DNA from 4 places in the Marinobacterium aestuariivivens genome. Region 4 is predicted to be linked to each of the others. Evidence: predicted binding sites of a transcription regulator. Region 4 holds the regulator's gene; each other region holds the start of a gene.
What was found. Region 4 encodes LexA, which represses DNA repair genes until DNA is damaged. Its sites were predicted from a motif close to TACTGTNTANNTANACAGTA; they were not measured.
Positions count from the first base shown of each region.

Region 1: the regulator LexA is predicted to act here: its motif matches at 3,006-3,025, upstream of uvrD (DNA helicase II).
Region 2: the regulator LexA is predicted to act here: its motif matches at 4,096-4,115, upstream of recA (recombinase RecA).
Region 3: the regulator LexA is predicted to act here: its motif matches at 2,017-2,036, upstream of ACFQDL_RS20265 (PA0069 family radical SAM protein).

Region 1 covers NZ_JBHSWE010000001.1:2,242,411-2,250,014, reverse strand. Annotated here, with positions in the region: partial or broken gene polA (DNA polymerase I) at 1-1,582, opposite strand, end outside; gene ACFQDL_RS11690 (hypothetical protein) at 1,693-1,845, shown strand; gene ACFQDL_RS11685 (DUF2782 domain-containing protein) at 1,785-1,973, shown strand; gene ACFQDL_RS11680 (homoserine kinase) at 1,978-2,955, shown strand; gene uvrD (DNA helicase II) at 3,097-5,319, shown strand; gene ACFQDL_RS11670 (class I SAM-dependent methyltransferase) at 5,446-5,895, opposite strand; gene ACFQDL_RS11665 (hypothetical protein) at 5,901-6,287, opposite strand; gene ACFQDL_RS11660 (acyl-CoA thioesterase) at 6,386-6,787, opposite strand; partial or broken gene ACFQDL_RS11655 (PstS family phosphate ABC transporter substrate-binding protein) at 6,991-7,604, shown strand, end outside.
Region 2 covers NZ_JBHSWE010000001.1:1,451,245-1,458,848, reverse strand. Annotated here, with positions in the region: gene ACFQDL_RS07670 (LysR family transcriptional regulator) at 1-603, shown strand, start outside; gene ACFQDL_RS07665 (hypothetical protein) at 673-1,071, shown strand; gene ACFQDL_RS07660 (NAD(P)H-dependent oxidoreductase) at 1,287-1,919, opposite strand; gene ACFQDL_RS07655 (hypothetical protein) at 1,959-2,141, opposite strand; gene ACFQDL_RS07650 (EamA/RhaT family transporter) at 2,132-2,917, opposite strand; gene ACFQDL_RS07645 (hypothetical protein) at 3,009-3,248, shown strand; gene ACFQDL_RS07640 (MarR family winged helix-turn-helix transcriptional regulator) at 3,176-3,505, shown strand; gene ACFQDL_RS07635 (CinA family protein) at 3,544-4,029, shown strand; gene recA (recombinase RecA) at 4,147-5,196, shown strand; gene ACFQDL_RS07625 (adenylate/guanylate cyclase domain-containing protein) at 5,406-5,852, opposite strand; gene ACFQDL_RS07620 (response regulator) at 5,882-6,454, opposite strand; gene ACFQDL_RS07615 (response regulator) at 6,479-7,258, opposite strand; gene ACFQDL_RS07610 (ATP-binding protein) at 7,159-7,604, opposite strand, start outside.
Region 3 covers NZ_JBHSWE010000001.1:3,876,188-3,883,791, forward strand. Annotated here, with positions in the region: gene ACFQDL_RS20255 (lipid-binding SYLF domain-containing protein) at 1-308, opposite strand, end outside; gene ACFQDL_RS20260 (CsbD family protein) at 712-915, shown strand; gene ACFQDL_RS20265 (PA0069 family radical SAM protein) at 937-1,995, opposite strand; partial or broken gene ACFQDL_RS20270 (hypothetical protein) at 2,296-2,484, opposite strand; partial or broken gene ACFQDL_RS33015 (hypothetical protein) at 2,537-2,620, opposite strand; gene ACFQDL_RS20280 (VOC family protein) at 2,816-3,286, shown strand; gene corA (magnesium/cobalt transporter CorA) at 3,317-4,405, opposite strand; gene ACFQDL_RS20290 (phosphoenolpyruvate--protein phosphotransferase) at 4,632-5,633, opposite strand; gene ACFQDL_RS20295 (phosphoenolpyruvate-utilizing N-terminal domain-containing protein) at 5,630-6,799, opposite strand; gene ACFQDL_RS20300 (hypothetical protein) at 6,979-7,128, shown strand; gene ACFQDL_RS20305 (hypothetical protein) at 7,313-7,604, opposite strand, start outside.
Region 4 covers NZ_JBHSWE010000001.1:5,401,293-5,408,896, reverse strand. Annotated here, with positions in the region: gene topA (type I DNA topoisomerase) at 206-2,845, shown strand; gene ACFQDL_RS28355 (DUF6586 family protein) at 2,929-3,450, shown strand; gene ACFQDL_RS28350 (cell division inhibitor SulA) at 3,621-4,082, opposite strand; gene lexA (transcriptional repressor LexA) at 4,079-4,699, opposite strand; gene ACFQDL_RS28340 (DEAD/DEAH box helicase) at 4,831-5,835, shown strand; gene ACFQDL_RS28335 (helicase C-terminal domain-containing protein) at 5,832-6,953, shown strand; gene rhlB (ATP-dependent RNA helicase RhlB) at 6,974-7,604, shown strand, end outside.

The sequences.
Region 1 (7,604 bases), 3.2 Mb from region 4:
CGCCGTTGCGCTCGATCCGGGCCAATACCGGGATCAACGGCCGTTCGATCTCCTCGAACACCTGCAGCAGCGCGGCTTCGCGGCTGAGCTTTTCGTGCAGCACCTGGTGCAGACGCAGCGTGATGTCGGCATCTTCCGCCGCATAGGGCGCGGCCTGCTCGAGGTCTATCTGGTTGAAGGTCAGCTGCTTCTTGCCCTTGCCGGCGATGTCCTCGAAATGAACCGTCTTCACGCCGAGGTAGTAGTCGGCCAGGCTGTCCATATCGTGGCGCGTCGCGGTCGAGTTCAGCACATAGGATTCGAGCATCGTATCGAAGGCGACGCCCTGCAGCCGGATGCCATAGCGCGCCAGCACGTTCATGTCGTACTTGATATGCTGTCCGACCTTGGGCCGCTGCGGATCCTCCAGCAGCGGTTTGAGCTGCGCCAGCACCGCATCGCGATCGAGCTGTTTCGGTGCATCGACATAATCGTGGGCCAGCGGCACATAGGCTGCCCTGCCCGGCTCGATCGCGAACGACAGCCCGACGATCTCGGCCTGCATATAGTCGAGACTGGTGGTCTCGGTGTCGAAAGCGAACAGCTCCGCCGTTTCCAGCTCGGCGACCCAGCGATCCAGATCGGCCTGCTCGAGCAGCGTCTCGTACTCGACATTCTCCGGCACCGCGACACCGGGCGCCGCCGTTTCGCCGTCATCGCCCTGTTCGAGCTCGGCCACCCAGGTGCGAAATTCGAAACGCCTGAACATCTCCAGCAGCTTGTCATTGTCCGGCGCCGGCAGGCCGAAATCGGTTACGCCCTGATCCAGTTCGACGTCGGTCTTGATGGTGGCCAGGCGGTAGGAGAGCTCCGCCATCTCGCGATTTTCCTCGAGTTTCTTCGGCATCGACTTGGCCCCGCGAAAGCCCAGCTCCGGTATCCTGTCGAGGTTGTCGTAGAGGTCGGCGATGCCGCCTATGCCCTGCAGCAGCGCCAGCGCTGTCTTCTCGCCGACGCCCGGTACCCCGGGAATGTTGTCGACCTTGTCCCCCATCAGTGCCAGGAAGTCGATCACCAGATGTGGGGGTATGCCGTACTTCTCCTGCACCCCGGCCTCGTCGAGACGGCTGTCGTTCATGGTGTTGATCAAGGTGACGTGCCGGTCCACCAGCTGGGCCATATCCTTGTCGCCGGTCGAGATCAGGGTATCGAGCCCCTTGCTGCTGGCCTCCCGGGCCAGGGTCCCGATCACATCGTCCGCCTCGACCCCGTCCACCACCAGCAGCGGCAGCCCCATGGCGCGGATGATCTCGTGGATCGGCTCGACCTGCTGACGCAGATCGTCGGGCATCGGCGGGCGATGGGACTTGTAGGCCTCGAACAGCTCGTCCCGGAAGGTCTTGCCCTTGGCATCGAACACCACCACCACCGGGCTCTTCGGATGCTGCCTGATCAGGCTGCGCAGCATCGAGGTCACCACCCGCACCGCGCCGGTCGGGAAGCCTTCCGACGTGCGCAGGTCCGCCTGCTGCGAGGCGAAAAAGGCACGGTATAAATAGGAAGAGCCGTCGACTAGAATGAGGGATGGGTGCTGCTCGCTCATATTTTGTCCATCTTGGTTGTGACCTGGGCCATGTTTATCGTGACCGGGGATAGTGTCAGGGCTGACAATCATATTAAATAAGCGGCAGCCAAACCAACGAGTGCGGAATAATGATGAAGAAACTGCTGTTGCTGGCCAGCCTGCTGGTCCTGCCGCCGGCACAGGCCGAGACACTGCCGGAACTGGGCTCCGGGGGCCGGAAATCACCATCCGGCACGACGACGAAAAGGCCTTCTACGAATACCGGGTCAATGGCGTGCTGAAAGAGGTCAAGGTGGTGCCGAAGGTCGGCAAGCCCTACTACCTGGTGCCCGTCGAAGGCACCGGCGAGTTCAACCGCTTCGAAGAATCCTCCCTCCTGATCCCCAAATGGGTCATTTTCAGCTGGTAATATTGTGGCTGTATATACAGAAGTAACTGCACAGGACCTCAACCGCCTGCTGGCCGACTTCGATCTCGGCACGCTGGTCACCCACAGGGGCATCGAAGGCGGTATCGAAAACACCAACTATTTTGTCACGCTGAAGGATCCTGGCGGTGTCGAGCAGCAGTATGTCCTGACCCTGTTCGAAGAGTTCGGCATGGACGAGATGCCCTATTTCGTCGAGCTGACCAGCTGGCTGGCCGAACGCGGCTGTCCGGTGCCGGCGCCGTTCAAGGATCGCGACGGCATCGCGTTGAAACAGCTCAGGGGCCGCCCGGCGCTGCTGCTGCCCCGGTTTGCCGGCCATCATGTCGCCCAGCAGGAGCTGACGGCCGCGCACTGCAGCGAGATCGGCGCCGCCCTCGCCCGGTTGCACCTGGCGGGCCAGGACTTCTACATGAAGCGCAGGGCCCACCGCGGCATTTTCTGGTGGCGCCGCGAAAGCCAGCGCGTCGCGCAGCTGCTGCCGGGCGACGAGGCCGAACTGCTGCTCGGCGAAGTGCGCCTGTTCGACGCGCTGTGCGATTCCGAGCTCGAGCTGCCGATGGGGGCGATCCACGGCGACCTCTTCCACGACAACGCGCTGTTCGAGGATACCCGCCTGAGCGCCATCCTCGATGTCTACAATGCCGCCACCGCCTTCCTGCTCTACGACCTGGCCATCGTCGCCAACGACTGGTGCTGCACCGCGGACGGTCAGATCGACCCTGTCCGGGAAACGGCTCTGCTCGGTGCCTACAACGAAGTGCGCCCGTTCACCGACGACGAGCACCAGGCCTGGCCGCAGCTGACCCGCACGGCGGCGATGCGATTCTGGCTCTCGCGGCTGATTCCGTGGCTCGGGCTGGAACAGGCCGGCCGTCAGAGCGGCGAGATGAAACTCAAGGACCCGGCCGAACTGCAGCGCATCCTGCAGTTCCGCATCGACCATCCTTCCCGCCTGTCCTGAGGTGAACGGCGGCAGATCCGGGATGAATCTGCCGCCGCATCGCGCTAAGATACTGGACGCCCATACAGCCATTCACCTTCGCCAGATACGCCGGGCCCTGCCCTGCCGTTCTCGTGATCAACCAGAGTCCGTTGTGCCGCTATGGATGTAACCCCGATTCTCGACTCCCTCAACGACGCCCAGCGCGAAGCCGTCTCTGCGCCGATGCAGAACCTGCTGGTGCTGGCCGGTGCCGGCTCCGGCAAGACCCGGGTGCTGGTGCACCGCATCGCCTGGCTGATCCAGGCCGAAGGCATCTCCCCCTATTCGATCATGGCGGTAACCTTCACCAACAAGGCCGCCCGTGAAATGCGCGGCCGGATCGAGGAGCTGCTGGGGCTCAACCCCCATGGCATGTGGGTCGGCACCTTCCATGGCCTGGCGCACCGGCTGCTGCGGGCGCACTGGCGCGATGCCGGCCTGCCGGACAATTTCCAGATCATGGACAGCGACGACCAGCTCCGTCTGATCAAGCGCCTGGCCAAGGAGATGAACCTCGACGAACAGCGCTGGCCGGCGCGGCAATTCCAGTGGTACATCAACGCCCAGAAGGACGAGGGCCTGCGCAGCGCCCATATCGAGCGCTCCCACGACCTCTTCCAGCAGACCATGCTGAACCTGTACATCGCCTACGAGCAGGCCTGCGAACGCGGCGGCATGATCGACTTCGGCGAACTGCTGCTGCGTTCGCTGGAACTGTTGCGCGACCGCTCACCGGCCCTGCTGAAGCACTACCAGGAGCGTTTCCGCTACCTTCTGGTCGACGAATTCCAGGACACCAACGCCATCCAGTACGCCTGGCTGCGGCTGCTTTGCGGCAACGAGCGCAAGCTGATGGCGGTCGGCGACGACGACCAGTCGATCTACGGCTGGCGCGGCGCCCGTATCGAAAATATCCAGAACCTGCCGGAGCATTTCCCCGGCACCGAGACCATCCGTCTGGAGCAGAACTACCGTTCGACCAACAGCATCCTGCAGGCCGCCAACGCGGTGATCTGCAACAACCAGGGCCGCCTCGGCAAACAGCTCTGGACCGAAGGTGTCGACGGGGAATCGCTGTCGCTGTACGCCGCCTTCAATGAACAGGACGAGGCGCGGTTCATCGTCGACCGCATCCAGCAGTGGGTGCAGGAAGGCAATCTGCGCGCCGACAGCGCCGTGCTGTACCGCTCCAACGCCCAGTCGCGCATCATCGAGGAGATGCTGATCCGCGCCGGCGTCCCCTATCGCATCTACGGCGGCCAGCGCTTCTACGACCGTCTCGAGATCAAGAACGCCCTGGCCTATCTGCGCCTGATCGCCAGTCGTCACGACGACACCGCCATGGAGCGCGTGATCAACGTGCCGACCCGCGGCATCGGCACCCGCACCATCGAGCTGGTGCGTGAGCGCGCCCGTGCCGAGGGCCACAGCATGTGGCGGGCCGCCAGCGAGATCATCGAGCTGGGCGAATTGCCGGCACGGGCCGCCAATGCGCTGCGCGGCTTCCTCGAGCTGATCGAGGCACTGGATGCGGACACCGCCGGCACCGCGCTGCACGAACAGACCGAGCATGTGATCCAGACATCCGGCCTGATCCAGCACCACGAGAAGGAAAAGGGCGAAAAGGCGCAGTCCCGCATCGAGAACCTTGAGGAACTGGTCACGGCAGCACGACAGTTCGCCGGTAGCTGGCAGGAAGACGCCGACACCGAGGAAGCCGTCGCCCGCACGCCGCTGACCGCCTTCCTCGACCAGGCCGCCCTCGATGCCGGCGAAGCCCAGGCCGACGACTACCAGGACAGCGTGCAGATGATGACGCTGCACTCGGCCAAGGGCCTGGAATTTCCGCTGGTGTTTCTCGCCGGCATGGAGGAAGGCCTGTTCCCCCACAAGATGTCGATCGAGGAGCCGGGGCGTCTCGAGGAGGAACGCCGCCTCTGCTATGTCGGTATTACCCGGGCGATGCAGAAACTCTACCTGACCTACGCCGAGTCACGCCGTCTCCACGGGCAGGAGACCTATAACCGCCCCTCGCGCTTCGTCCACGAGGTGCCGACCGAGCTGATCGAGGAGGTGCGCCTCAACGCCCAGGTACGCCGCCCCCTCACCGCGCGCTCAAACAGCGGCGAAGGCCTGTTCAACAGCGGCTCGGCATCCCTTGCCGGCGCCGAAGTGCCGGCCAGCAATATCAGCCTGGGTCAGCGCGTGCGCCATGCCAAATTCGGCGAAGGCATCGTGGTGAATTACGAAGGAACCGGAGCCAAGGCCCGGGTACAGGTGAACTTCGATTACGAAGGCGCCAAGTGGCTGGTGCTCGGCTACGCCAATCTCGAGCCGCTATGACGGGTCACCTCCAGGGGTGGCGGGTGGCCGCCCCGCGGGTGTGCTGGCAACGCAGGAGCAGTTGTCAGTAGACGGGTGACGGGTGACGGGTGACGATATTCGCCCACGGAGTGGGCCCCCACATGATCAGATCGCCGGGATGACCTTGCGCAGCCAGAGACTGGTCTCGATCGCCTCGGCCGGCATCGGCAGCTGCGACAGAGGGCTCGCGGCCAGCACTTCCGCCATGCGGCTGACGACATAGTGGCTCGACCAGACCGGTTCGGCCGCGCCACAGCTCAGCAGCGGCGCCACGCCCTGCTGCTCGTTGTAACCGCGCCAGCGCCAGGCCTCGGGGTAGTCGTCCGGCAACAGGATATCGTGAAAGTGTACCAGCACGCCTTCGGCCAGCGAGGGCCAGACCCGATTCAGCAGCCAGTCGACATCGGAGCCCGGCAGCAGCAAGTGGCTGGAATCGATAAACAGCATATCGCCCGCCTGCAGCTTTTCGAACAGCGCCAAGTCGACCTGCTGCAGCGGCTGGCGCAGCAGCCGGATCGGCAGGTCCTGTAGGTCGGCCCGGGGCGCCGGATCGATCGCGGTCAGCTGCGTCTCCAGCCCCTCTTCCCGGCAGGCACGAAAAAGAAGCGTGTCGAATGGCCGGAACCGACCTCGATGATGCGCGCGGGCATCTGAATACGTGTCAGACCGTAGGCGATAATGCCATCCAGGCGCGGAAACCAGCTCTGCTCCCAGCGAGGATGCGGCGGCTTCAGGCCTACAATGGATTGCAGCTGGGGCAGGAAGCCCTCGGCTGCATGCAACAGCCGGGCAAAGTCATCCCGGTGCTGATCCAGCAACCGTTCCAGGGACGGATACGCCAGCGTCCGTTCGGCAATCTGGTCGGCATAACGGTAGGGGATAAAGTACCCCTGACGCCGCCAACCCAGCAGGGTCGACAACCCCATTTTCAGCAACCGTACATTCATCTCCGACCTCCCGCAGCTTCGCTTCCCTGATGCGCGCACCTTAGGGCCGAATTCCACCCTACACCAAGTAAAGCAGACCGAAGAGGGTTCGGAGCTGTTCAGTCCTGCGGCGGCAGGCGGCGGATATGACCGTTTTCGTCGATGGCGACCTGAACGCACTCGGTCTCGGAGACCTTGCGCGGATCGCGGCCATCGGGGCAGCGACCCCAGACTTCGACGGCGATGCGCATCGAACTGCGCCCCTGCTCGACGACCCGGGTGTAGAAACTGAGTATGGTGCCGACCAGTACCGGCGACATGAAATCCATGCCACCGACCGAGACGGTCGCGATCCGGCCTTCGGCGATTTTGGCCGCGCGGATTTCGGCCGCTTCGACGGCGCGCATGGCGACCCAGCCGCTGTAGACATCGCCGAACATGTTGGTTGCCTGCACGCTGGCCGGCAGCTTCAGACTAAGCTCGCCGTCCGGCACCAGGATCTGATCATCAGCTATCGACATTTTTCGGGCTTCCGACCTGAAGTTTTGGGATGCGCAGATTCTAGTCTTCGCCGCTGCACAAATCACTACTTTCCGATCAATCTGCCCCAGTCTACGAATGGCGACACCCTTTTACGGCTGTCATATTCCTGTCACAGATCGTTCCTATAGTGAGCCCCACTTCAGAGTTGAACTCTGCCGGTTAAACCAATCAGGAGCACAAGATGAAACCGATGAAGAAGCTCTTCGCAGCTGTCGCCATGACCGCGACCTGCCTGACGGCCAACGCCTCCGACCTGCTCGACGCGAATCTGCCGACCTACGAAAAGGCAGCCGGCGTCTCCGGCAACCTGTCCAGCGTCGGCTCCGACACCCTGGCCAACCTGATGACCCTCTGGGCCGAAGAGTTCAAGCGTCTGTACCCGAACGTCAACATCCAGATCCAGGCAGCCGGTTCCTCCACCGCCCCGCCGGCCCTGACCGAAGGCACCTCGAACCTGGGTCCGATGTCCCGCATGATGAAGGACAAGGAAATCGAAGCCTTCGAGCAGAAGTATGGCTACAAGCCGACTCCGGTTGCGGTCGCGATTGATGCCCTGGCCGTCTTTGCCCACAAGGACAACCCGATCGAAGGCTTGACCATCGACCAGGTCGACGCGGTCTTCTCCTCGACCCGCAAGTGCGGCGCTGCCGACGATATCGGCACCTGGGCCAGCTGGGCCTGACCGGCGCGCTGGCTGACAAGAGCATCCAGCTGTTCGGCCGCAACTCCGTATCCGGCACCTACGGCTACTTCAAGGAGAAAGCGCTCTGCAAGGGCGATTTCCGCAACAACGTC
Region 2 (7,604 bases), 4.0 Mb from region 4:
GCAGCACCCCTGGTGCTCAGGGTCAAGGAAAAGTACCCGAACGTGTCGCTGCAGATCGTCGAGGCCTTCAGTGGTGACGTCAATGAGTGGCTGGCAACGGGACGCGTCGATCTGGCACTCTTTTACAGGACGTCCCGCACCTCCCAGATCATCTGCGAGGAGCTGGTGGACGAGAGCCTGTGCCTGGTCTCGTCCCGCCGTTTTGACGGCCCGGATCGAGATCTCGAGTTCAAGGAGATCGCCGACGTTCCGTTGATCCTGCCCAGCTCGCGGCACGGTCTGAGAGTGCTTGTCGAGCGGGTGGCGATGCAGCTGAATGTTGCCCTCAATATCAATTTCGAGGTCGACTCCTATCTGGCGATCAAGGATCTGGTCGAGGCCTCGATCGGCTTGACCGTGCTCCCCTACATGTCGGTCAAGCGTGAAGTCGAGCAGGGGCAGCTGTTCGTCAGGCGCATCGCGCCGGCGCAACTGAGCCGCTCGCTGGTGATGAGCATGTCGACCCAGCATACGCTGACCCAGGCCACACGGACGGTTGCGCGTGAGTCCCGGGAGCTCGTTCACGAGCTGGTCGAGGCCGGCCTCTGGGTCGGTGTAATCTGAGTTGCCCCGATTCGGGCATGGTGATTCCGGTTCATATCCAACGGAGGCAGAAAATTGGTTGTCAAACAGGTGGGCTTTATCGATACAGGCGCGGCGAGCGCATCGGCGGCGCGGCGTGAAAGCCGCGAGCAGGCGTCCGGTTTCGACAGGGTGCTTGCCGAGCAGATCGCGCAGGCAGCAAGGCAAAGCGCAAAAGAGGCCGAAAAGGCCATGCCTGATAAGCCGGCGGCAAGCGGCGACACCCAGAGCGCCCGTGAACAGCTTCTGGAGCTGCTCGGCATGAGTCCGGCCGAGCGCATACGTTTCGTGATGCTCAAGGAGCGAGGTCTGACGGAAGAGACGCTACGTCAACTGCCTGCGGAAGAAAGGGCCAGGATAGAGGCCGAGATCGAGGCCGAGATCAAGCGTCAGCTCGGGGGAACCGCTGCTTCGGCGGGAGGCGATGTTCTGGCGGACAAGAGTACCTGACCTGCCCGGCCCAGGCGTCTGTCCCGCCGGAGACCCGGCGGAAGTGGCGCTATCGATAATGATTGAAAGCCAGAGTTCTCGGGCAGATCGACGGGACGTGCACCGGTTAGAATCCCGGGGCAAGGGGCGCTGATTCAGTGCCCCTGCAGCATCCTCTCTATGGCAGCATCCTCTCTATGCAGGTACCCCCTGCGGATATGGGGTATCTTGTCGCATCAAAGATGTATGAACATCCTGTCCTTCGGCCAGCGGACTTTCTTCATTGCAGCCTGGCGGTCGGTTTCGTGGTCGCGGTAACCCAGCGCCAGCAGCACGGCCGAGCGCATACCCTGCTCACGCAGACTCAGCAGCTTGTCGAGGCCGGCGGCGTTGAACCCCTCCATCGGCGAGGCGTCGATCTGTTCGGCGGCGGCAGCCGTAAGAGCGGTGCCCAGTGAGATATAGGCCTGCTTGGCGGCCCAGTGGAACTGCTCTTCGGCGCTGGCAAAGCCGTTCACCGTTCCGTTGATCGCCTGCCGGTAGCCGTCGAGATCCGCGGCATTCAGACCACGTTCCCTGGCTGTCATCCGGATAAAGTCGTCGACATGCCCCTCGTTGACGTTTTCCCAGGCGGCGAACACCAGCAGATGCGAGCACTCGGTGATCTGGGGCTGGTTGTAGGCGAGCAGCCTGATCTTTTCGCGCAGAGCGCTATCTTCGATCACCAGTACGGAATAGGCCTGCAGACCGTAGGAGGAGGGGGCCAGACGGGCGGCTTCGAGAATGCGGTCGATCTTTTCCTGTGGCACTTTGCTGCCGTTCATGCGCTTGGCGGCATAGCGCCAGTTGAGTGCTTCGACGATGTTCATGGTTCAGTGACTCCTGCAGTGTGGTGAGGACAGTCCGGCTCAGCGGGAAGGCGCCTTGCTGTCGCTGGAAGCGGTGGCGGCACCGCGTTGGAAGAAAATAGTGCCCAGTGCGACCAGGGTGACGACCAGCCCAAGGTGGGGCGGTGGCGCTTCACCCAGCAGCAGTACGGCAACGAGGGTGCCGACAACCGCCGCGACGGTGCCGATCTGACTCAGGTACACCGGTCCCGCGAGCTTTTGCAGCACGAAGTAAAAAGGTAGAGCACGGCGAAGACGGCGATTTCGGCCAGCAGCAACCAGAGCTGATCGCTGTTGCCGCTGTTGGGCGGGGATTCGAGGGCCAGCGCGAACGGCAGCAGCGAGATCGCGCCGCCGAGCATCATCAGCGCCGCCAGCAGTACCGGCGATGTCCGGGCTGGCCAGCGCAGCGTGCGATAGATGTTGCCCGCGGCGACGATCAGTGGAATGAGCGCGATGAGCGCTACCCAGTAGCCGCCTTCGGTCATGCCGGACGCCTTGGCGATGGCGAGCACCAGGCCGCCCGACAGACCCAGCAGAACACCGACCAGGCGGGTGAACCTGAGTCTTTCCATCTTCAGCAGCAGTGCGAGACCCCAGGTGACGAGGACCGGAAAGGCGAAGGCGATGGCAACGAATCCCGCGCCGACATGCCGGATCGCCAGAAAGCCGAGCGCATTGGGCACGGCGAACAGCGCCCCTGCCAGCAGGGCGTATTCCAGCCGGCGCCGGCTCAGCTGTATCGTCTTCCCCTGCAGCCGGTTGATACCCAGCAGTACCAGGCCTGCACCGGCGATCGAGAGGGTCAGGAAGCCCAGTCTCGGGGCGCCGGCTTCGTCGGCAAGTTTTGCAATGATCAGCGAGAGGGCCAGCAGGCTGCCGACGATCAGCAGGCAGGCGAAGGCCTGCAGTGCGGTCCTGTCCGGCGAGGTCCGGTCTGGCGAGACCTGCCCCTTGCGCGGCGCTGTGGTGTTGGCCATTATCGTTCTCCTGCTGTAGGAATAGTGTCTCGATTTAAAGTATCTTTGTATCGAGATAAATTTATCTTACTATCAAGACAGTTTGGTGACAATGACTAAAGTAGAGCTGGCTATCGACCAGTGGCGTCGAGAGATGCCGGGACTGGATCTTCTGCCGATGGAGGTGATCGGTCGTCTGGGCAAGGCCACGCGGCTGATCTCGCGCGGCCACCTGGATCCCTTCTTTCAGCGTCAGGGGCTGCATCAGGGGAGTTCGACGTGCTGGCGACGCTGCGTCGGGCCGGTGCCCCCTACGCGCTGGCACCGACTCAACTGTTCGAGGCCCTGCTGATATCCTCGGGAGGCATGACCAACCGCCTGGACCGGCTGGAAAAAGCGGGCCTGATCTCGCGAGCCCCCAACCCCGGGGACAGGCGCGGAACCCTGGTGACCTTGACCGACAAGGGGCTGGAGCTGACCGACCGGGTCGTGCCGCTGCATGTCGAGAACGAAGCGCGGGTACTGTCGCCGCTCAGCCGAAAGGAGCAGGAAATGCTGAGTACGCTGCTCGGCAAGCTGCTCGAGGGCCTTGACGAGGACCTGTCCTGAGACGGTGGTCCGACACGCGATCAACACTGGAGGTAACGATGCAGCAACGGGTGCAACAGATAGCGGAGACAATGCAGGCGCGGGGCTGGATGCTGGCGACGGCCGAGTCCTGTACCGGGGGCTGGGTGGCGCGGGAGCTGACGGCGCTTGCCGGCAGTTCGAACTGGTTCGATTGCGGATTCGTGACCTATTCGAATGGCGCCAAGGTGCGGATGCTGGGTGTACCGGCCGATCTGATCGAGCGCGAGGGCGCAGTCAGTGAAGAGGTGGTGAGGGCAATGGCCGAGGGGGCTGTACGCTGCAGTGATGCACAGGTGGCGGTCTCGATCAGCGGAATCGCCGGGCCCGGCGGCGGCAGCGCAGACAAGCCGGTGGGGACTGTCTGGTTCGGCTGGGCCTGCAAGGGGCAGCCGACCCGTGCCGAGTGTCATCTGCTGGACGGGGATCGCGAAGCGGTGCGGCGTCAGGCGGTGGAGATCGCGCTACAGGGCATCCTCGACTGCCAGGTGACAGGTGACAGGTGACAGGTGACAGAAGTCTTCGCTGTGAACTAAACAAAGAGGTTGCATTCCGGAAGCGATCTGGAATAATACTGTCCAAACATACAGTACTCAGTGTTTGATCCGGTGGAAGGGTTGATTATGGACGCGAACAGAAAGAAGGCGCTGGACGCAGCGCTTGGTCAGATTGAACGCCAGTTCGGCAAGGGTGCCGTCATGCGCATGGGCGATCATCCGCGCGAGGCGATCCCGGCCGTCTCCACCGGTTCGCTCGGGCTGGATATCGCACTGGGCATAGGCGGTCTGCCGTACGGCCGTATCGTCGAGATCTATGGCCCGGAATCCTCCGGCAAGACCACCCTGACCCTGCAGGCGATCGCCGAGGCTCAGCGCCAGGGCAAGACCTGCGCCTTCGTCGATGCCGAGCACGCGCTGGATCCGATCTATGCCGAGAAGCTCGGCGTCGATGTGGATTCGCTGCTGGTTTCGCAGCCGGATACCGGTGAACAGGCCCTTGAAATCGCCGACATGCTGGTACGCTCCGGTGCCGTCGACGTGATTGTCGTCGACTCCGTCGCGGCACTGACGCCAAAGGCCGAAATCGAAGGCGAGATGGGCGATTCCCACGTTGGCCTGCAGGCGCGCCTGATGTCCCAGGCGCTGCGCAAGCTGACCGGCAACGTCAAGAACACCAACTGCCTGATGATCTTCATCAACCAGATCCGCATGAAGATCGGCGTCATGTTCGGCAGCCCGGAAACCACCACCGGCGGTAACGCGCTCAAGTTCTATGCCTCGGTGCGCCTCGATATCCGTCGCATCGGTGCGGTGAAGCAGGGCGATGAAGTGGTGGGCAACGAAACCCGCGTCAAGGTCGTCAAGAACAAGGTATCGCCGCCGTTCAAGCAGGCGGAATTCCAGATCCTCTACGGCCAGGGCATCTACCGCATGGGCGAGGTGATCGATCTCGGCGTGCAGCAGGGGCTGGTGGACAAGGCGGGCGCCTGGTACGCCTACAAGGGCGACAAGATCGGCCAGGGCAAGGCCAACGCCGCCAAATACCTCGAAGAGCACCCGGAAATCGCCACCGAGATCGAAACCGCGATCCGCGAAAAGCTGTTGCAGAAGCCTGCACCGAAAGCCTCTGCCGAAGACAAGGCCAACAGCGAGAACGAAGAGCTGCAGTTTTAAGCGGCAAGCCACAGGCCCCCAGCTGCAAGTGGGAAGCGTCGCCGACTTGCAGCATGAAGCTAGTGGCTTCTGGCTCTATTTCCCCTTCCCTCCAAAGGGCTCCTTCGGGAGCCTTTTTTCTTGGTGCGCCAGGCATGGCGCGTAGCGCCTTGACTGACGTTGTTCCGGTGCGCGTGGCGCCGGCCGGAGGTCCTGGCGGTGAGAAGCCGCTATCGGCCTGCGGCATCGCTCCTTAAAGGCTCGCTGATCCAGTAGGTCACCAGCGGCGTGTCGATGCCCTTGACCTGGATGCCGCCGCGGGGCTCGCAGCGGATATGCTCCCTGATGCGCTCCCAGGTGGTGTCGGATATCAGGATCCGGCCGGGTTCGGAGTTCTGCTCCAGTCGCGCGGCGGCATTCACCACCTTGCCGATGATGGTGTATTCCATGCGGTCCTCGCTGCCGAAGTTGCCGACGGTGCATTCGCCGGAACTGATGCCGATACGGATATCGACGCCGAGCTCATGTGCGCGCTGCTGCATCTCCACCGCCATGCGGGCGCAGGCGACGGCATCTTCTTGGATCCCACGGGAGTCGGGGTCGCCGAAGAAGACGATCACCGAGTCGCCGACGAATTTGTCCAGGGTGCCGCCGTGGCGGGCACAGATCGCGGCCATTTCATTGAGGTAGTTGTTGAGCCAGCGGGTCAGCTCGCGGGGGCCGCCTTCTCGGTTCTTTCGGTGAAGCCGGCGATATCGGAGAACAGCACGGTCAGGTCGCGCGAATAGGACTCTATCCTGGCCTCGGTCTTGCCGGAAAAGATCGATTCGTAGACCTGCGGGGGCAGGTATTTCGACAGTTTCAACGACAGTTCCTGCAGCTTTTCCCGCGCCGCTTTCAACGCCAGGTGGGTATGGACGCGGGACAGCAGTTCCGGCGGGTTGAACGGCTTGGCGACATAGTCCACGGCTCCGAGCTCGAAGCCGTGGACGATATCGTCCGCTTCGCTACGGGCGGTCAGAAAGATGATCGGGATATCCCGGGTGGCGGCATCCTGCTTGAGCCGGCGGCAGGTTTCGAAGCCGTCGAGCTCCGGCATCATCACATCCAGCAAAATCAGGTCGGGAGCGCTGTGCGCGACAATGTCCAGGGCCTGCCGGCCGTTGCCGGCTACGTTGATCTGGTAGCCTTCCTGCTTCAGCAGGGTACCGATCAACTGGATGTTCCTCGGGGTGTCGTCCACGACAAGAATGCGAAAACAGTCTGGCTGCAGATTCATGCTGATGACCCTCGGGTCGATCGTTCAGCCGTCCCTGGCGGGCGGTCCGGGCGGTTGCTCCTTCAGCCGTGCCTCGAGCGCCCGGCACTGCTCGCCGAAACTGTTCAGGGTAGCCGTAATACCATCGAGGTCGAACAGTCCCGACTGCTCGGCCAACTGACGGCCCCAGGCCTCGAGGGGCGGATAATCGTAGTCCGAAGCCAGTGTCCGCATCTGCTGTGCGAAGGCCTCGATGTCGTTGATGGACATGGTCCTGCAAAGTGTATCACAGTCGGACTGAAGCGCCCGGAGGCGCGGCAGCAGTTCGGTCAGCCGTTGCTTCTGCGTATCGTTCAGCGCCTTGTCCGGCCAGGGCCTGGTCTCTTCCGGGGCCGGTGTCTCTGCCACGACGCTGTGCACCAGGAAGCGGCCCAGCTGTATCACCAGCGCCTGCTGGCTGACCGGCTTGCGCAGGTAACCGTCGCAGATCAGGCCGATTTCCCGTGCATCCTGCTCCATGGCCGAGGCGGTCAGCGCGATGACCGGGATGGCCCGGGTACTGTCGTCCTGTTTCAGTTGTCGAGTCGCTTCGTAGCCGTTCATCAGTGGCATGCGCATGTCCATCAGGACCAGGTCCGGCTGGTGGCGCCTGGCGGTCGCAACCGCCTCCTGACCATTCTCCGCTTCCAGCAGCCGGAACGGATAGCGGGCCAGGTAGCCCTTGATCAGGTCGCGATTGACGGCGATATCATCGACCACCAACAGGGTGGCGGGCGCAAAGTCGATCGCCTCGAGCTCGACGGCCGCTGTCGCCTGGTCGGGCACGTCGGACAGCGCCGCGACACGGACGCCGTGCAGTCGGACCTGGAAACGACTGCCCCGGTTCTTCCGGCTGTCGACGTCGATCTCGCCCCCATCAGTTCGACAAGGCGTTTGCAGATCGCCAGTCCGAGCCCGGTCCCTCCGTAGCGCTCCGCGCTCTGCCCGCTGCGCTGCTCAAAGGCACCGAACACGGCCTGCTGTTGCGATTCGGGGATGCCGATGCCGCTGTCCTCGACCTCGAGAAGCAGGTCCAGACTGCTCTTCGAGGCCGTGGGATAGTGGCAGCGCAGCGCCAGGCGGATATGGCCCCGCTCCGTGAATTTGACGGCATTGCCGATCAGGTTTATCA
Region 3 (7,604 bases), 1.5 Mb from region 4:
CCCCAGGACCCGGTAATGGAGTTGTAATAATCGGCAACGGTCGAACCCTTGAACAAGACGCCTTCGCCATAGCTGCCGCCGAATACCAGGCCGGCCTTAACGATATTTGGAAAAACGAGTATGCCCTTGGCCGACTGCGAAAGTTTTTCCGCAACGGGTTCTGTCTGATAAAGGGTCTGCAGGGCCTGCAGCGAATCCCTGTCCAAATCCTCGGCGGTTGCCGCCCTGGCCTGATTCATCACCCCCATTGCGACGAGGGTGGCCGTCATGAGTATGAGCGCGAGAACATGGCGTTGTATGCTGTACATGTCAAAACTCCTCCCGGGTTGGGATCCTGTTCATACGCCGGCTGATGGATAAGTCCATTGCGCGCCTTCATGTCGCAACCGGTTCTTCGCCGCACAACTTCCTGCGCAGCGGCAGCCTGGAGCCATTGGATGGAACTCCGGATGTCATCACAAGGCTAACCGTCTGAAAGGCGCGGGTCTGTACGCCGGCGCACAAAACGCCACAAGCGGGGTCCACCGAGGAGAGCGTAGCGGCGTGCCGGTCCTGATATCGGATCCTGCCCCGACGGCGTCGGAATATAGCCTCCCGGGTGTGCGTCAGCGTACCGACGTGGGGCGGTCATCCGATTAGGCTTGGGTAGCTGTAAATGGAGACATCGATTGGCGATTTCTCCCCTGAGATCCGGAACAGGAGGCGTACGACATGAACTGGGATATCATTGAAGGCAACTGGAAGCAGTTCAAGGGCAAGGTGAAAGCACAGTGGGGCAAGCTCACCGACGATCACCTCGATGAGATTGCCGGCAAGCGTGACGAGCTGGCGGGCAGGATCCAGGAGGCTTACGGCGTATCGAAAGACGAAGCCGAAGCGCAGATCAAGCGGTTTGAAGAGCAAACCAAGGACTAGTCGTCACGCGTATCGCCGCACCTAAAGCAGCGACAGCTGATCCCCGGCCTGCGGCGGCACCTCGAACAGGTCGGTGCGCAGTTCGATACCGAGCCGGGGCTGCAGGCCATGGCGTTTGAGGGCGACGCGAAAGCGCTGGGCGATCATTTCGGCGAAGACGCCTTCGCCGCGCATGCGGTTGCCGAAACGGCTGTCGTTCTCGCGACCGTTGCGGCTCTGGCGGATCAGGCTCATCACATGTTCGGCCCGCTCCGGGTAGTGGCAGTCGAGCCATTCGCGGAACAGGTCCTTTACCTCACGGGGCAGACGCAGGAAGACGAAGCCCGCCGAGCGGGCACCGGCCGCGGCACTGGCTTCGAGGATGGACTCCAGTTCGCGGTCGTTGATCATCGGAATCAGCGGCGCGACCAGCACGCCGACCGGCACCCCGGCGGCGGAGAGTTGGTGGATCGCATCGAGGCGGGTGCGCGGGCCTGCAGCGCGCGGCTCCAGGGTGCGCTTCAGTTCCGGGTCCAGGGTGGTCATGCTGATCATCACCGAGCAGAGCTGCTGCTGCGCCATCTCCGCGAGGATGTCGAGGTCGCGGGTGATCAGTGCGCCCTTGGTGATGATCGAAAACGGATGGCGGAAGCGGACCAGTACTTCGAGCAGCTCGCGGGTGATGCGCCGCTGCTGCTCCAGCGGCTGGTAGGGATCTGTGTTGGCGCCGAGGGTGATCGGCCTGCAGCGATAGTGCTTCGCACGCAGCTCCTGCTCCAGCCGCTCGGCCGCGCCTTCCTTGCAGATGATATGGGTCTCGAAATCGAGCCCCGGCGACAGATCCCAGTAGGCATGGCTCGGACGGGCGAAACAGTAGATGCAGCCGTGCTCGCAGCCGCGATAGGGATTGATCGACTGCTCGAAGGGGACGTCCGGCGACTGGTTGCGGCTGATGATCGTCTTCGGCCGCTCCTCTATCTGGACGGTGGCGATGCGCGCCGGCACCTCGCCGTCGTCGACGGGCTCGAGGTCGCTGCGGGTCGGCGCGAAACGGTTGGCCGGATTGGAGAGGGCGCCGCGGCCCTTGAGCGGTTTCGACATCCCGGTACCCCTGGAATTAAGTACTGTTTAAATATACAGTATAATTATGCATTGGGGCGAGCATCACTCTCAGGGCAATCGCACTACCTGACGACTGTGAGTGCCAGTCCGGGCGGGCGGTACCGTTTCCGGGCGACACGCTTTACGTCGTCCCTGACCGCTCGGCTGCCGCCCTCCCTGGCGGCAGACGGTCGCCCTGAAGCGGTACCCCCACCCCTCGACAGCGCGGTGCCAACCGACAGACGCACCGAACCCGGTTCGCTACCCGACAATGGCCAGGCATGCCGGCGGCGAGAACCCTCAGTGCACTCGCGGCGTCAGCTGCAGCACCGAGGCCCGGAAGGCGTCGTCATAGGCAGCACGCAGCCGCTTATTCTTGACCCCGGGTTTGGAGCCCCTGGCCTGGCGCAGGAGGTTCAGGGCGAAGCGCCGGATGAGGGCCGGATTCTGCGCTGCATGTCCGATTCTTGCCCTTGACGGGTCCTCTGCCTTCCCAGTCATCCATGCCGGAGAGTATTGCACAAAGGGCGATACTGAGGATGTCCGACAGCCCATGCAGCTTGTTTTGCGTGGTCCGGCGCGGATCGGGGAGGGATTCGAAGAAAGGCTTGGGGTTCGGCAGCATGGCAACGGTTTCTGCAAATGCCGGAATTAAGCAGTTTTCGTACCGGCACCGGGCTCTCCGAGGCTGATGTGGTCGACCCTGACGATCTTGTCATCGCCTCGTGATAGTGCGATTGCCCTAGCATCACTCTAATGATAGATATCGTGACTAAGCTGTGCTGTGCCCAGAGAGCAATCAACCAGAGGAGCGAGTGTCATGAGCGTTAAACCGATACCCGAAGGCTTTCACACGGCGACCCCTTATCTGGCGATCAAGGGGGCGGGGGAGGCGATCGATTTCTACAAGCGGGCCTTCGGCGCCACCGAGCGTTTTCGCATGAATACCCCGGACGGCGGCGTCGGCCACGCCGAGATCGTCATCGGCGACAGCTGTATCATGCTGGCTGACGAGTGCCCCGAATCCGGCTTCCAGAGCCCGGCGAGCCTGGGCGGCTCGAGTTTCGGGCTGCACCTCTACGTCGAGGACGTGGACGCGCGCTTCGAGCAGGCGGTGGCGGCCGGTGCGACGGTCCTGCGGCCGGTACAGGATCAGTTCTACGGCGACCGTCTCGGTGCCCTCAAGGATCCGTTCGGTCATGTCTGGTTCGTCTCGACCCACAAGGAGGATCTGACCGAAGCGCAGATTGCCGAGCGGGCCCGGGCGATATTCCAGCAGAGCGGAGACTGATCCGGCCGCGCCATTGCACAGGTGCGGTCGTCACCACCATCCCCGGCGCTTGAACTGGATCACCATGCCGAGGGCGATCAGGATCATCAGGCCCCAAATCAGAAAGTAGCCCCAGGACCATTCCAGTTCCGGCATGTGGCGGAAGTTCATGCCGTAGACGCCGACAATGAAGGTCAGCGGTATGAAGATGGTGGCGATCATTGTCAGCAGTTTCATCACCTCGTTGAGACGCTGGCTGACGGTCGACAGCGAGGTATCGTGGAGGCTCGCGAGAATATCGCGGTAGCCCTCGACCATCTCGATGGTCTGGACGATATGATCGTAAAGGTCGCGCATGTAGATACCGGTTTCCGGTGCGATCAGCGGCGAGTCGCTCTTGTCGAGAAAGCCGATCTCTTCGCGCAGCGGCCAGACCGCCTTTCGCACCCGGATAGCGTCGCGTTTGAGGCGGTGTATCTCCTGGATATGCGAGGTTTGCGGCGAGTCGAGGATCGCTTCGTCGAGGCTTTCGATATAGTCGCCGAACTGCTCCAGCGCGAGAAAATAGTGATCCACCACAGCATCGGCCAGGGCGTAACAGAGATAGTCGGGACCCTGTCCGCGGATGCGACCTTTTTTCAGCCGGATGCGTCTGCGCACCGCATCGAAAACGTCGCCCCCGTCCTCGAGAAAGGTCAGCACGAACCCCTGACCCAGGATCAGGCTGATATGCTCGATCTCTACGGCATTGCGCTCGGCATTGTAGCGCAGCATTTTCAGGGCGATGAACAGATAGTCGTCGTATTCCTCCACCTTGGGGCGCTGGGTGCTGTTGACGATATCCTCCAGCGTCAGCGGGTGCAGTTCGAAGACCGAGGCGATTTCGGTGATCAGGCCGACATCGTGCAGACCGCCGACATTGACCCAGGTAACGCTGTCGCTTGCGCGCAGCCGCCGGCAGTCGTCGGAGTTCACGTCGTTGTATTCGTCGAGCCGGGCCCGGGTGTAGTCCAGAATCTGAATCCGCGCCTGGTCGAGCTTGCGTTCGCCGACGAACACCGGCGTGCCGGGCGACAGGCCCGGCTGTGTCGTCCAGGTATCGGTCGCCGGCACCGGGTCGGACGGGGTGCTGATGGGCATGGCGGGGGCTCCTGTTCGGGTTCGAGTCCGGGGATTCCTGACTGTCTCCAAGTGAAGACCAAAGCATGGCGGCTGCGCCAGTCCCGGATTGAATTGTCTGCGGCCAGACCGGGCGCTCCTGTCGAGATGTCCGTGTGCCGTCACCGGGACCGGACCAGGACGCCGAGGCCGGCTTCTTCCAGGGCGCCATCGAGCAATTCCTGGACGTCGAATCCATCCTCCATGGTCAGCGCTTCATCGAGCAGTTCCTCGCCCGGCGCTGCGTGAAGCTGCGGATGACCCACTTGATGCGCGCCAGACTGGTCGGATTCATGCTCAGGGAGTCGGCGTCCATGCCCAGCAGCAGCAGCGCCGACGCCGGATCGCCGGCCATCTCGCCGCAGACACTGACGGGCGTGCGTTGCCGGTGTGCGCCTTCGATCACCTGGCGAACGGCATTGATCACGGCGGGGTGCAGGCTGTCGTACGGCGTCGCCACCTCGGCATTGTTGCGGTCGACGGCGAGCAGGTACTGGGTCAGGTCGTTGGTGCCGATCGAGAGGAAATCCACGCGCCGTGCCAGGGCTTCGGCCAGGTAGACCGCAGAGGGCACCTCGATCATCACGCCGACCCGCGCCTTTGCCGTCGCCACACCTTCTTCCAGCAGCTCGCGATGGGCGCGGGCCAGCAAGCCGAGGGCCTCGTCGACCTCGCCGACCTTGCTGATCATCGGAAACAGCAGCTGCAGGTTGTTCAGCCCCGCGTTGGCCCGCAGCAGGGCGCGCAGCTGCATCAGAAATATTTCCGGATGGTCCAGCGTAAAGCGGATGCCCCGGCACCCGAGCGACGGGTTTTCCTCCTCGACCGGGAGGTAGGACAGGATCTTGTCGCCGCCCACATCGAGGGTGCGCATCGTCACCGGTTTCGGCGCAAAGGCCTCCAGCACCCGGCGATAGAGCGGGTACTGCTCCTCCTCAACCGGCAGGGATTCGCGTATCAGGAAGGGAAACTCCGTGCGGAACAGGCCGATGCCCTCGCCGCCGCTGGCCTGGGCGAACGGAAGCTCGTCGACCAGGCCGATATTGACGTGCAGAGGTATGCGGACTGCGTCCCGCGTTATGGCCGGCAGCGCATGCAATGCCTGTAGTCGGGCGCTCAGATCCCGCTCATCGCCCAGGCGTTGCCGGTAGGCCCGGAGCACGCTGCGCGAGGGGCGAATATGGATGCGTCCCCGGTTGCCGTCGATCACGGCGGCGCGACCGTCGAGCCGCCCCAGGGCAGGGCGGCCAGGCTCGTGACCGCCGGGATGCCCATCGCCCGTGCCATCACGGCGGTATGGGACAGGGTCGAGCCATGCTGGCTGACGATGCCGCAGAGGCGATCGAAGGGCACGGCGGCAATATCGGTTATGCCCACCGTCTCGCCCATCAGGATGCAGTGTTTGGGGTATTGCCTCGGGGCAGGGCTGCGGGCTTGCATATGGGTCAGGACACGGTCGCCGAGATCGCGGATATCCTCTGCGCGGGCACGCAGATAATGGTCGTCCATGTTTTCGAAGACCCGGGCGTGGTCGGCAATGGTGTCGCGCCAGGCGCCGGGTGCCCAGTTGCCGGCCTGAATGCGCTGCAGGGTGTCGGCAGTCAGGCTGTCGCTTTCAAGCAGTTTGACGTAAACGTCGAACAGCGCGAGCTCGTCGTCGGGCAGCTCCCCCGCCAGTCGCGCGCTGATGGCGTTCAACTCCTCCCGGGTGGCGTTCAGCGCGCAGGCGAAAGCAGCCGCTTCGGCTTCGTTGTCCGGGACGCTGCGATTCGCAACGGAGGTCAGTCTGGGCTGTGGGTCGAGCAGTGCGATGGTACCGACCGCCACGCCCGGCGCCGCCTGAATGCCCTGAATATAGGTGCTGTCCGAAGCCCCGCCGTTCAGTTGCCTGAGGACGTTACCCAGGGCTGCCGCCTCGTGGATCACTTTCGCCAGCTGGGCCGCAAGGGTGACGAACAGTGCCACGTCCTCTTTATCGAACGGGCAGGGCGCGCTTTTCCAGGCGACCAGAACGCCCAGCACCCGATGGTAGTGGATGAGGGGAACGCCGAGCACCGCCGCGTAGCGTTCCTCCCCGGTATCGCCCGAGCAGAGGTAGCGGGGGTGACTGGCCGCATTGGCGAGGTTGATCAGTTCCCGGCGCTCGCCGACCCATCCCACGATGCCTTCGTCGAGACCCAGCCGTACATGGCCGATTGCACCGGCATTGAGCCCATCCGCGGCCATCAGGGTGTAGTGGTTCTCGTCGGCGAGATAGACGGCGCAGGCATCGATCGGTATGGCCTTCTTGACCAGGCGCACGATGAGCATGAGCGCCTCGTCGAGATCCCTGGCGGCCTGGACCTCCTTCAGGATACGCCGCAAGGTCACAAGCATTGGGTTCACCCCTGGGAACGAAATATCGACGGTGGAGGATTTTCGCGGTCAAGCGGCGTTTCGGGCCGGACCGATAGCAGGCTCCTGCTTCAAGTGTACTCCTGTGCCGGGTGTCTGTCGGATATATCGCAGATACCGCAAGCGGCTACGCTTTAGGGAGGTAAAGAGGAGCGGCCGTCGTGATTCCATCCATTGCATTATCGCTGTTGCTGATGGCGGGAGCCTGTGCCGCCGAAGTACAGCTGTACGAAGTGCCCTTGGGCGAGGGCTCGGCACCCCACGGCGTCATCCAGGGTCCGGCTGGTGCTGATCCGTACCCGGTAGGCTGACGGGAGGCGCCGGTTTGTCACTGGTGGATCCGGAGCTGATCCGTCGGTTGGTCTGAGGCTGAAAGCCGAAGCCCAACACCGGCTGATGATGCAGCTTCGCTGGCATTCGCTCATGCAATGCCAGGCTTCCCACCGTCCATGGCGGTTGCTGCGCTCTGCGGCATCCTACGGCGCTGGAAGCCGGTCAGCGGCGGTTGAAGGCCTGGAATTCCTTCTCGACTATCTGTTCCAACGCCTGGCTGCGGGTCGAATGTGACAGGTAGGCGAGGGTGTCGGAGCGGGTCGGTTCCAGCCGGTAGAAGCCGCCGTGGGTCGAAAGCTCCGGCAGGGCGCCCAGTATGCGGTAGCTCCCCATCGGCGTCAGCGCCAGGGTCTTGTTGCTGCCGTAGGCGAAGCCCACCAGCGGATGCTGGGTGGTCGAGGCGATCTCGCCATATTCCGGATCCCAGGTGTATTCGATGACCCAGAACTCCAGC
Region 4 (7,604 bases):
CAGGGGTTGGTTATTAACTGTCTGAATTATAAAGTGTAAAGTCAGAAATTTTCATCATGGCGAGAATCTTTGCGCCCGGGAACGGAAAAAAGCAGTTTTTCATGGCATCAGCTTGACCCCCGATTTCCCAGCACTTATATATGCACGCTGATTGAACCTGCGAACCAGGTTCCCAAGCCGATTCCGTGCCAAGGAACAGAATTCTATGGGCAAGTCTCTCGTTATCGTCGAGTCCCCGGCCAAGGCCAAGACGATAAACAAATATCTCGGAAGCCAGTTTGTCGTTAAGTCGAGCGTCGGTCATATACGCGACCTGCCGACCAGCGGCAGCGCGACCAAAAGCGATCCCAAGGAGCGGGCACGGCAGGCCGCTTTGACGCGCAAGATGTCGCCGGACGAGAAAGCCGAGTACAAGGCGCGCAAGTCCCGCGAGCAACTGATCGCGCGCATGGGCGTCGACCCCGATCACGACTGGGACGCCCATTACGAGATCCTGCCGGGCAAGGAGAAGGTGGTCGAGGAGCTCAAGCGTCTGGCCAAGGGTGCCGATGAAATCTATCTCGCGACCGATTTGGACCGCGAAGGGGAAGCCATTGCCTGGCATTTGCGCGAAGCGATCGGCGGCGATGATTCGCGTTTTCGTCGGGTGGTATTCAATGAGATCACCAAGAAAGCGATCAAGTCCGCTTTCGAACAGCCCTCCGACCTTGACCTGGCGCGGGTCAATGCGCAACAGGCGCGACGCTTTCTCGACCGCGTCGTCGGTTACATGCTGTCGCCGCTGCTGTGGGAGAAAATCGCCCGTGGCCTGTCCGCCGGGCGGGTGCAGTCGGTGGCCGTGCGCCTGGTGGTGGAGCGCGAGCGCGAGATTCGCGCCTTCGTGCCCGAAGAGTACTGGGAAGTCCACGCCGATACCCTGACCGCCGAGAAGGCGCCGGTTCGCCTCCAGGTGACGCGTCACCAGGGGCAGGCGTTCAGGCCCACCAGCGAAAGCGAGACCCGCGACTACCTGAGCCGGCTGGAAGGCGCACCCTTCGAGGTCGTCACCCGGGAAGACAAGCCGACCACCACGCGGCCCGGTGCCCCCTTTATCACTTCGACACTGCAGCAGGCGGCCAGCACCCGTCTGGGCTTTGGTGTCAAGAAAACCATGATGCTGGCGCAGCGCCTCTACGAGGCCGGTTACATCACCTACATGCGTACCGACTCGACCAACCTCAGTGCCGAGGCGGTGGCGGCCTGTCGCGACTATATCGGCGATCATTTCGGCAGCCGCTATCTGCCCGATCAGCCGGTTGCCTACAGCAGCAAGGAGGGGGCTCAGGAGGCGCACGAGGCGATCCGCCCCTCCGATGTCGGGGTCGAATCCTCGGCGCTGTCCGGAATGGAACGCGACGCGGAGCGTCTGTATGACCTCATCCGGCGCCAGTTCCTGGCCTGCCAGATGAAGCCGGCCGAATACCTGAGTACCCGTATTCAGGTCAAGGCGGGCGATTTCGAACTCAGAACCCGTGGGCGCATCCTCAAGTTCGACGGTTTCACCCGTGTTCTGCCATCCAAGGGCAAGAGCGACGAGGACGTGATCCTGCCGGATCTCAAGGCCGGGGACGCGCTGAAGCTCGAGCAGCTGGATCCGAAGCAGCATTTTACCAAGCCTGCGCCGCGCTTTACCGAAGCGAGCCTGGTCAAGGAGCTGGAAAAACGGGGAATCGGCCGTCCATCGACCTATGCCTCCATTATTTCGACGATCCAGGATCGGGGCTACGTGCAGGTGCAGAACCGCCGTTTCTACGCCCAGAAAATGGGCGACATCGTCACCGAGCGTCTGACCGAAAACTTTTCCGATTTGATGGATTACGGCTTTACCGCACGCATGGAGGAGGCGCTGGATGATATCGCCAGCGGCGACAAGGAGTGGAAACAGGTCCTGAACGACTTCTACGCCGATTTTGTGCTCAAGCTGCAGGAATCCCAGAATCCCGATGACGGCATGAGGCCCAACACCCCGACCGCCACCGATATTCCCTGTCCCGACTGCGGCCGGCCGATGATGATCCGTACGGCGAGCACCGGTGTCTTTCTTGGCTGCTCGGGCTATTCGTTGCCGCCGAAGGAGCGCTGCAAGGCGACCATCAATCTGGTACCGGGGGACGAGGTCGTCAGCGAGGATGATGACGACGAAGCCGAGTCCCGGCTGTTGCGCAAGAAGCATCGTTGCCAGAAGTGCGGCGCGGCGATGGATTCCTACCTTGTCGACCAGTCGCGCAAGCTGCATGTCTGCGGCAACAACCCGGATTGTGACGGCTTCGAGGTGGAGAAGGGCAGTTACCGCCTCAAGGGCTACGAGGGGCCGACCATCGAGTGCGACAAGTGCGGCGCCGAGATGCAGCTCAAGACCGGGCGTTTCGGCAAGTACTTCGGCTGCACCAACAGCGAATGCAAGAATACCCGCAAACTGCTGAAAAGCGGCGAGCCGGCGCCGCCCAAGATGGAGCCGGTGCCGATGCCGGAGCTGCAGTGCGAGAAGGTCGAGGATACCTACGTTCTGCGCGATGGCGCCAGCGGCCTGTTTCTGGCCGCCAGCCAGTTTCCCAAGAACCGCGAAACCCGGCCGCCCAAGGTCAGCGAACTGCTGCCGCACCGCGACGAGATCGACCCGAAATACAGTTTTCTGTTCTCGGCGCCAGTCGCGGACAGCGAGGGCAATCCGGCCCAGGTGCGGTACAGTCGCAAGACCAAGGAGCAATATGTGATGACCGAGGCCGACGGCAAGGCCACCGGCTGGCGCGCCTATTACGACAACGGGCGCTGGGTTGTCGAAGACAAGGCCAAAAAGACCAAGTAAGGTGCTGAACGCACTGCGCCCGGCGGGGTCTCTGCTATGGAGACCGCCTGCCGGGCGGGGGTTTTACCGTCAGGGGAGTTGGGATGAGTATCTATGTTGCCCGTACCAGCCAGAAGCTGAACTTTGCCCGCCTGCACCTGCATCAGCTGGAGCTGGCCCAGGCCTCGAGCGGCTGGAGCAAGCATGCGCTGGTCGAATCTTTTCAGGAGTCCGTGCTCTTTCATCTGGCATCGGGCTATCAGGCGTTCCTGCGCGAAATTGCCGAACGCTATCGACTGGAGGTCGAGCGGATCAACGGCTTCGAGGATCTCGAGCGGTTGCTGGAGCAGTCCGGCCAGGAGTCGCCTGAGCGCAACGAGCTGAGCGCCCTGGAGCAGGACAGCGGGAGCTGGCTGCACCGGATGCAGCTGGCCTATCGCGCCTGCTGGCAGGCCAGTGACCGCCGCGATGCATCGACGCCTGAGCACAGTCGTTCCGAGATCCAGGTGCGCCAGGTCAACCCCAGTCACGCCGTGGACAGAGACGTCCAGGCAGAATGCCAGCGCTGGTTCGACGAATTCGCCCGGCTGGTGGAGCGCCTGCGCGCCGGCATGGAGGAGTGGTAGCGGAGGATGGGTGAAGCGATGCATTGGCGGGAGCTTAACGTCGCTTTCGCGGCTCATGCATCGCGTAACCCGTCATATCGATCGCGTTGCAGATCGATTGGTGTCGGTTGGCTCGAAGAATGTTGGGTTGCGGTCGTTCCGAGTTCCATCCGAGCTACGGTTGCGGAGGCTCAGGCGTGCTGGCGGCCGCGTATCAGAATGCCGTGGCTGGCGCCGGACTGCGCAGCCTGCTCGAGGGTTTTCAACTGCGGCTCCGAAAGATAGCCGGGCCAGGAAATGACCGCATGGCAGGTGCCGGCACTCAGTGCGCGGCGTGCCAGGTCCAGCACGCTGTGTTCGGCATCAGGATGCAGCAGGATCACCTTGTTCAGGTCGATGCCGGCCTCGGTGAGCAGGGCCTTGGGCAGTCGTGCCGGTGGCGCTATCCAGGCGAACCAGCGATCGTCCCGGCTTAGCTGCGCCAGCAGCGGCATCAGCATCGGCATGCTGGCGATATCGGTATCGTGGGTGATGATTTCCGTCAGCTTTCCGTCGAAGCTGCAGGTCCGGGGGGCGCTGACGGCATTGCCGGCGCTTCGCGTCATGCGGGACGATGCGGCATGGCGGCGCTTGAGGGTGGTTGGCTGGATCATAGCGATTCTCCCGTGCGGCGGATGACGCCGACTCCCAGGCCCTCGATGGACAGCTCCTGCTCCCGCAGGTCGACCACGATGGGTTCGAACTCTTCGTTTTCGGCCATAAGGTAGACCTTGTTGCCTTCCCGCTTGAAGCGCTTGACCGTGACCTCATCCTCGATGCGCGCCACCACGATCTGGCCGTTGCGGGCTTCCTGGCACTGATGCACCGCCAGCAGATCGCCGTCCATGATGCCGATGTTGCGCATGCTCTGGCCCCGGACCCGCAGCAGATAGTCGGCCTTGGGGTGGAAGAAGTCGGAGGAAATGGTGCAGTGGTCCTCGATGTGCTGCTGCGCGAGGATCGGCGAACCGGCAGCGACCTGGCCGACGATCGGCAGACCTTCGTTGGCGGCTTCCTGCCCGGCTTCCGGCAGGCGGATGCCGCGGGACGTGCCCTTGATGATTTCGATCGCGCCCTTTTTCGCCAGTGCCTTGAGGTGCTCCTCGGCCGCATTGGCGGAACGAAAGCCCAGTTCGCGGGCGATATCGGCACGGGTCGGAGGGTAACCGGTGGTTTCGATATGGTGCTTGATGCAGTCGAGCACTTCCGTTTGTCGCCGGGTCAGTTTCATGATCGGAACCTGTTTGTTTATACAGTAGGTGTAAGTATATACAGTAACGGAAACGGGTAAAGCAAATTCTGTTGATATATCCAGTGTTTTGCTAGAATCCGGTGCCCCCTTCAGCGGAACCGGATGCTGCCGTGCTAACCGAGGCACTCAAACAAGAGATTCAGCAGGCTTATCGCGATTTTCTCGCCGCCAAGGGCCTGAAACCGCGCCATGGCCAGCGGCAGATGGTGGCCCATATCGCCCGGGTACTGGGCAATATCGAGGCCGATGCCTCGGCTGTTCGCCAGTCGGGCCCGCATGTCTGCCTGGTCGAGGCCGGCACCGGGACGGGCAAGACCCTGGCCTACCTGCTGGCGACGATTCCGATCGCGCGGGCAGCGGGCAAGAAGCTGATCCTGTCCACCGCGACGGTGGCGTTGCAGGAACAGCTGGTGATGAAGGACCTGCCGGACATCTCCCTCCATGCCCAACTGCCGGTCAAGTTCAGTCTTGCGAAGGGGCGGGGCCGTTATCTGTGCATCAACAAGGTCGAACGGCTGCTCGACAGCCAGGAGTCGATGGGGCAGATGGCCCTGTACGAGGACGAACTGGCGCACAAGCTCGACGAGGCGTCCGTCGAGCTGTACCGGGATCTGCTCAACGAATTCGCCGCCGGCCGCTGGGATGGCGACCGCGACAACCTCAGGCAGGAACTCGAGGAAAGTCTCTGGTACCCGCTCACCAGCGACCATTTGCAATGCAGCAACCGGCGCTGTGCGAACTTCAGCGCCTGTCCTTTCTACCGGGCCCGCGAATCCCTCGATCAGGTCGAGGTGGTGATCGCCAACCACGATCTGGTGATGGCCGATCTCGCCCTCGGCGGCGGCGCCATACTGCCGGACCCCGCCGACAGTATTTATGTCTTCGACGAAGGACACCACCTGGCGGCCAAGGCGATCGGTCATTTCGCCTACAGCATGCGGGTCGGGGCCAGTGGCCGCTGGCTTGCGGGTGTCGGGCGCCAGCTCGAGCGGATGCGCGGCGAGTGCGGCGACCATTCGGTGCTCAATACCTACGTCGGTCAGCTCGACCGGCCCTTCGCCGACCTGCAGCAGTGCCTCGAGGGGCTGCAGCGCACCTGCGGGCACTGCTGTTGAACGAGGACGGCAGCCCGAAGGCGGAGCGGTTCCGGTTTCCGGGCGGCCAGCTGCCGGAGGTGCTGCGGATCGAGTCCGGCGATATCGCGATGACCGCCGCCAAGGCGGCGCAGAAATTCGAGCAGATCGTCGATCTGCTGAAGGAGGCGATCGACGGCGGCATACCGGAGATCGACAAGACACCGGCCGAGCGCTGGTATCCGCAGATGGGCATGATGCTGGCGAGGATGCAGTCGATTCACTGGCTGGCGCGCTCCTATCGTCAGGAAGACCCGGCCGGCAGCTCGCCCACGGCGCGCTGGATCAACATGGTCGAAACGGCCGACGGGCTCGATTACGAATGCCGCTCGAGCCCGGTATCGGCCGCCGACACCCTCTCGGAGCACCTGTGGGAGCACTGCTACGGTGCGGTCGTCACCTCGGCGACTCTGACCGCGCTCGGCCAGTTCGACCGCCTGCTGGCAGACCTGGGTCTGGCGCCCGACACGCCCTGTGAAAGGCTGCAGAGCCCGTTCGACCATCAGCGTAGCGCCGAACTCTGGGTGCCGCCGCTGGCGGCCGACCCGTCGGACCCCGATGCCCATACCCGGGAGGTCGCGGATTTTCTCGAGCGACGGCTGTCATCGGCAACCGCAACTCTGGTACTGTTCAGTTCCTGGCGGCAGATGCGCGGCGTGCTTGAACAGTTGAGCGAATCCATTAAGAATACGGTGCTGTCGCAGGGCCAGTACTCGAAGAACGAAATACTCCAGCAGCACCGGGCGGCCGTCGACCGCGGAGCGCCAAGCATCATTTTCGGCCTGGCATCCTTTGCCGAAGGTGTTGATTTGCCAGGCGGCTACCTGACCGAGGTTATCGTCACCAAATTGCCATTCAGCGTACCGGACGATCCGGTCGACGCGACAATGGCGGAATGGATCGAACAGCGCGGCGGCAACGCCTTCATCGACTGGTCGGTGCCGATGGCCTCTATGCGCCTGACCCAGGCGGTGGGGCGGTTGCTGAGAACGGAGCAGGACAGCGGAACCGTGATACTGCTCGATCGCCGGGTGGTGACGAGGCGCTATGGCCGGCAGTTGCTGGATGCCTTGCCACCCTTCAGGCGTAAACTGAACTAACAGGATTTTAAGGTTTAACTTTGAGCAACGAAGACAAAAGCAACAAGCGCAGACGCCCGTCGCGCGGTTCCTCCCGCAAGCGTGGCGGATCCTCCCGGCGGCGCCGGGATACGGCAACAGCGAAATGGTCACCCGCCGATTTCGTGGTGCCGGTGGTGGAAGGCAAGCGCCGCTTTCACGACTTCAATCTGCCCGACGCCATCCTGCGCGCGATTCAGGATCAGGGCTTCCAGTACTGCACGCCGATCCAGGCCGCGACCATCGAGCCTGCCCTGGCCGGCAAGGACATCATCGGCAAGGCCCAGACCGGTACCGGCAAGACCGCGGCCTTCCTGACCGGGATCATCACCGACCTGCTGGACTACCCGCTTGGCGAGGAGCGCAAGCTGGGCGAGCCGCGGGCGCTGATCGTCGCGCCCACCCGCGAGCTCGCGCTGCAGATCGCCGCCGATGCCGAGGGGCTGGGCAAGTATGCCGATATCGGTGTCGTCGCACTGGTCGGCGGCATGGATTATGACAAGCAGCGGGCGCAGCTGCGCGAGCGGCCGGTCGACATCCTGGTGGCAACGCCGGGCCGGCTGATCGATTTCGTCCGGTCCAAGGAGGTCGACCTCTACAATGTCGAGGTGCTGGTGCTGGATGAAGCCGATC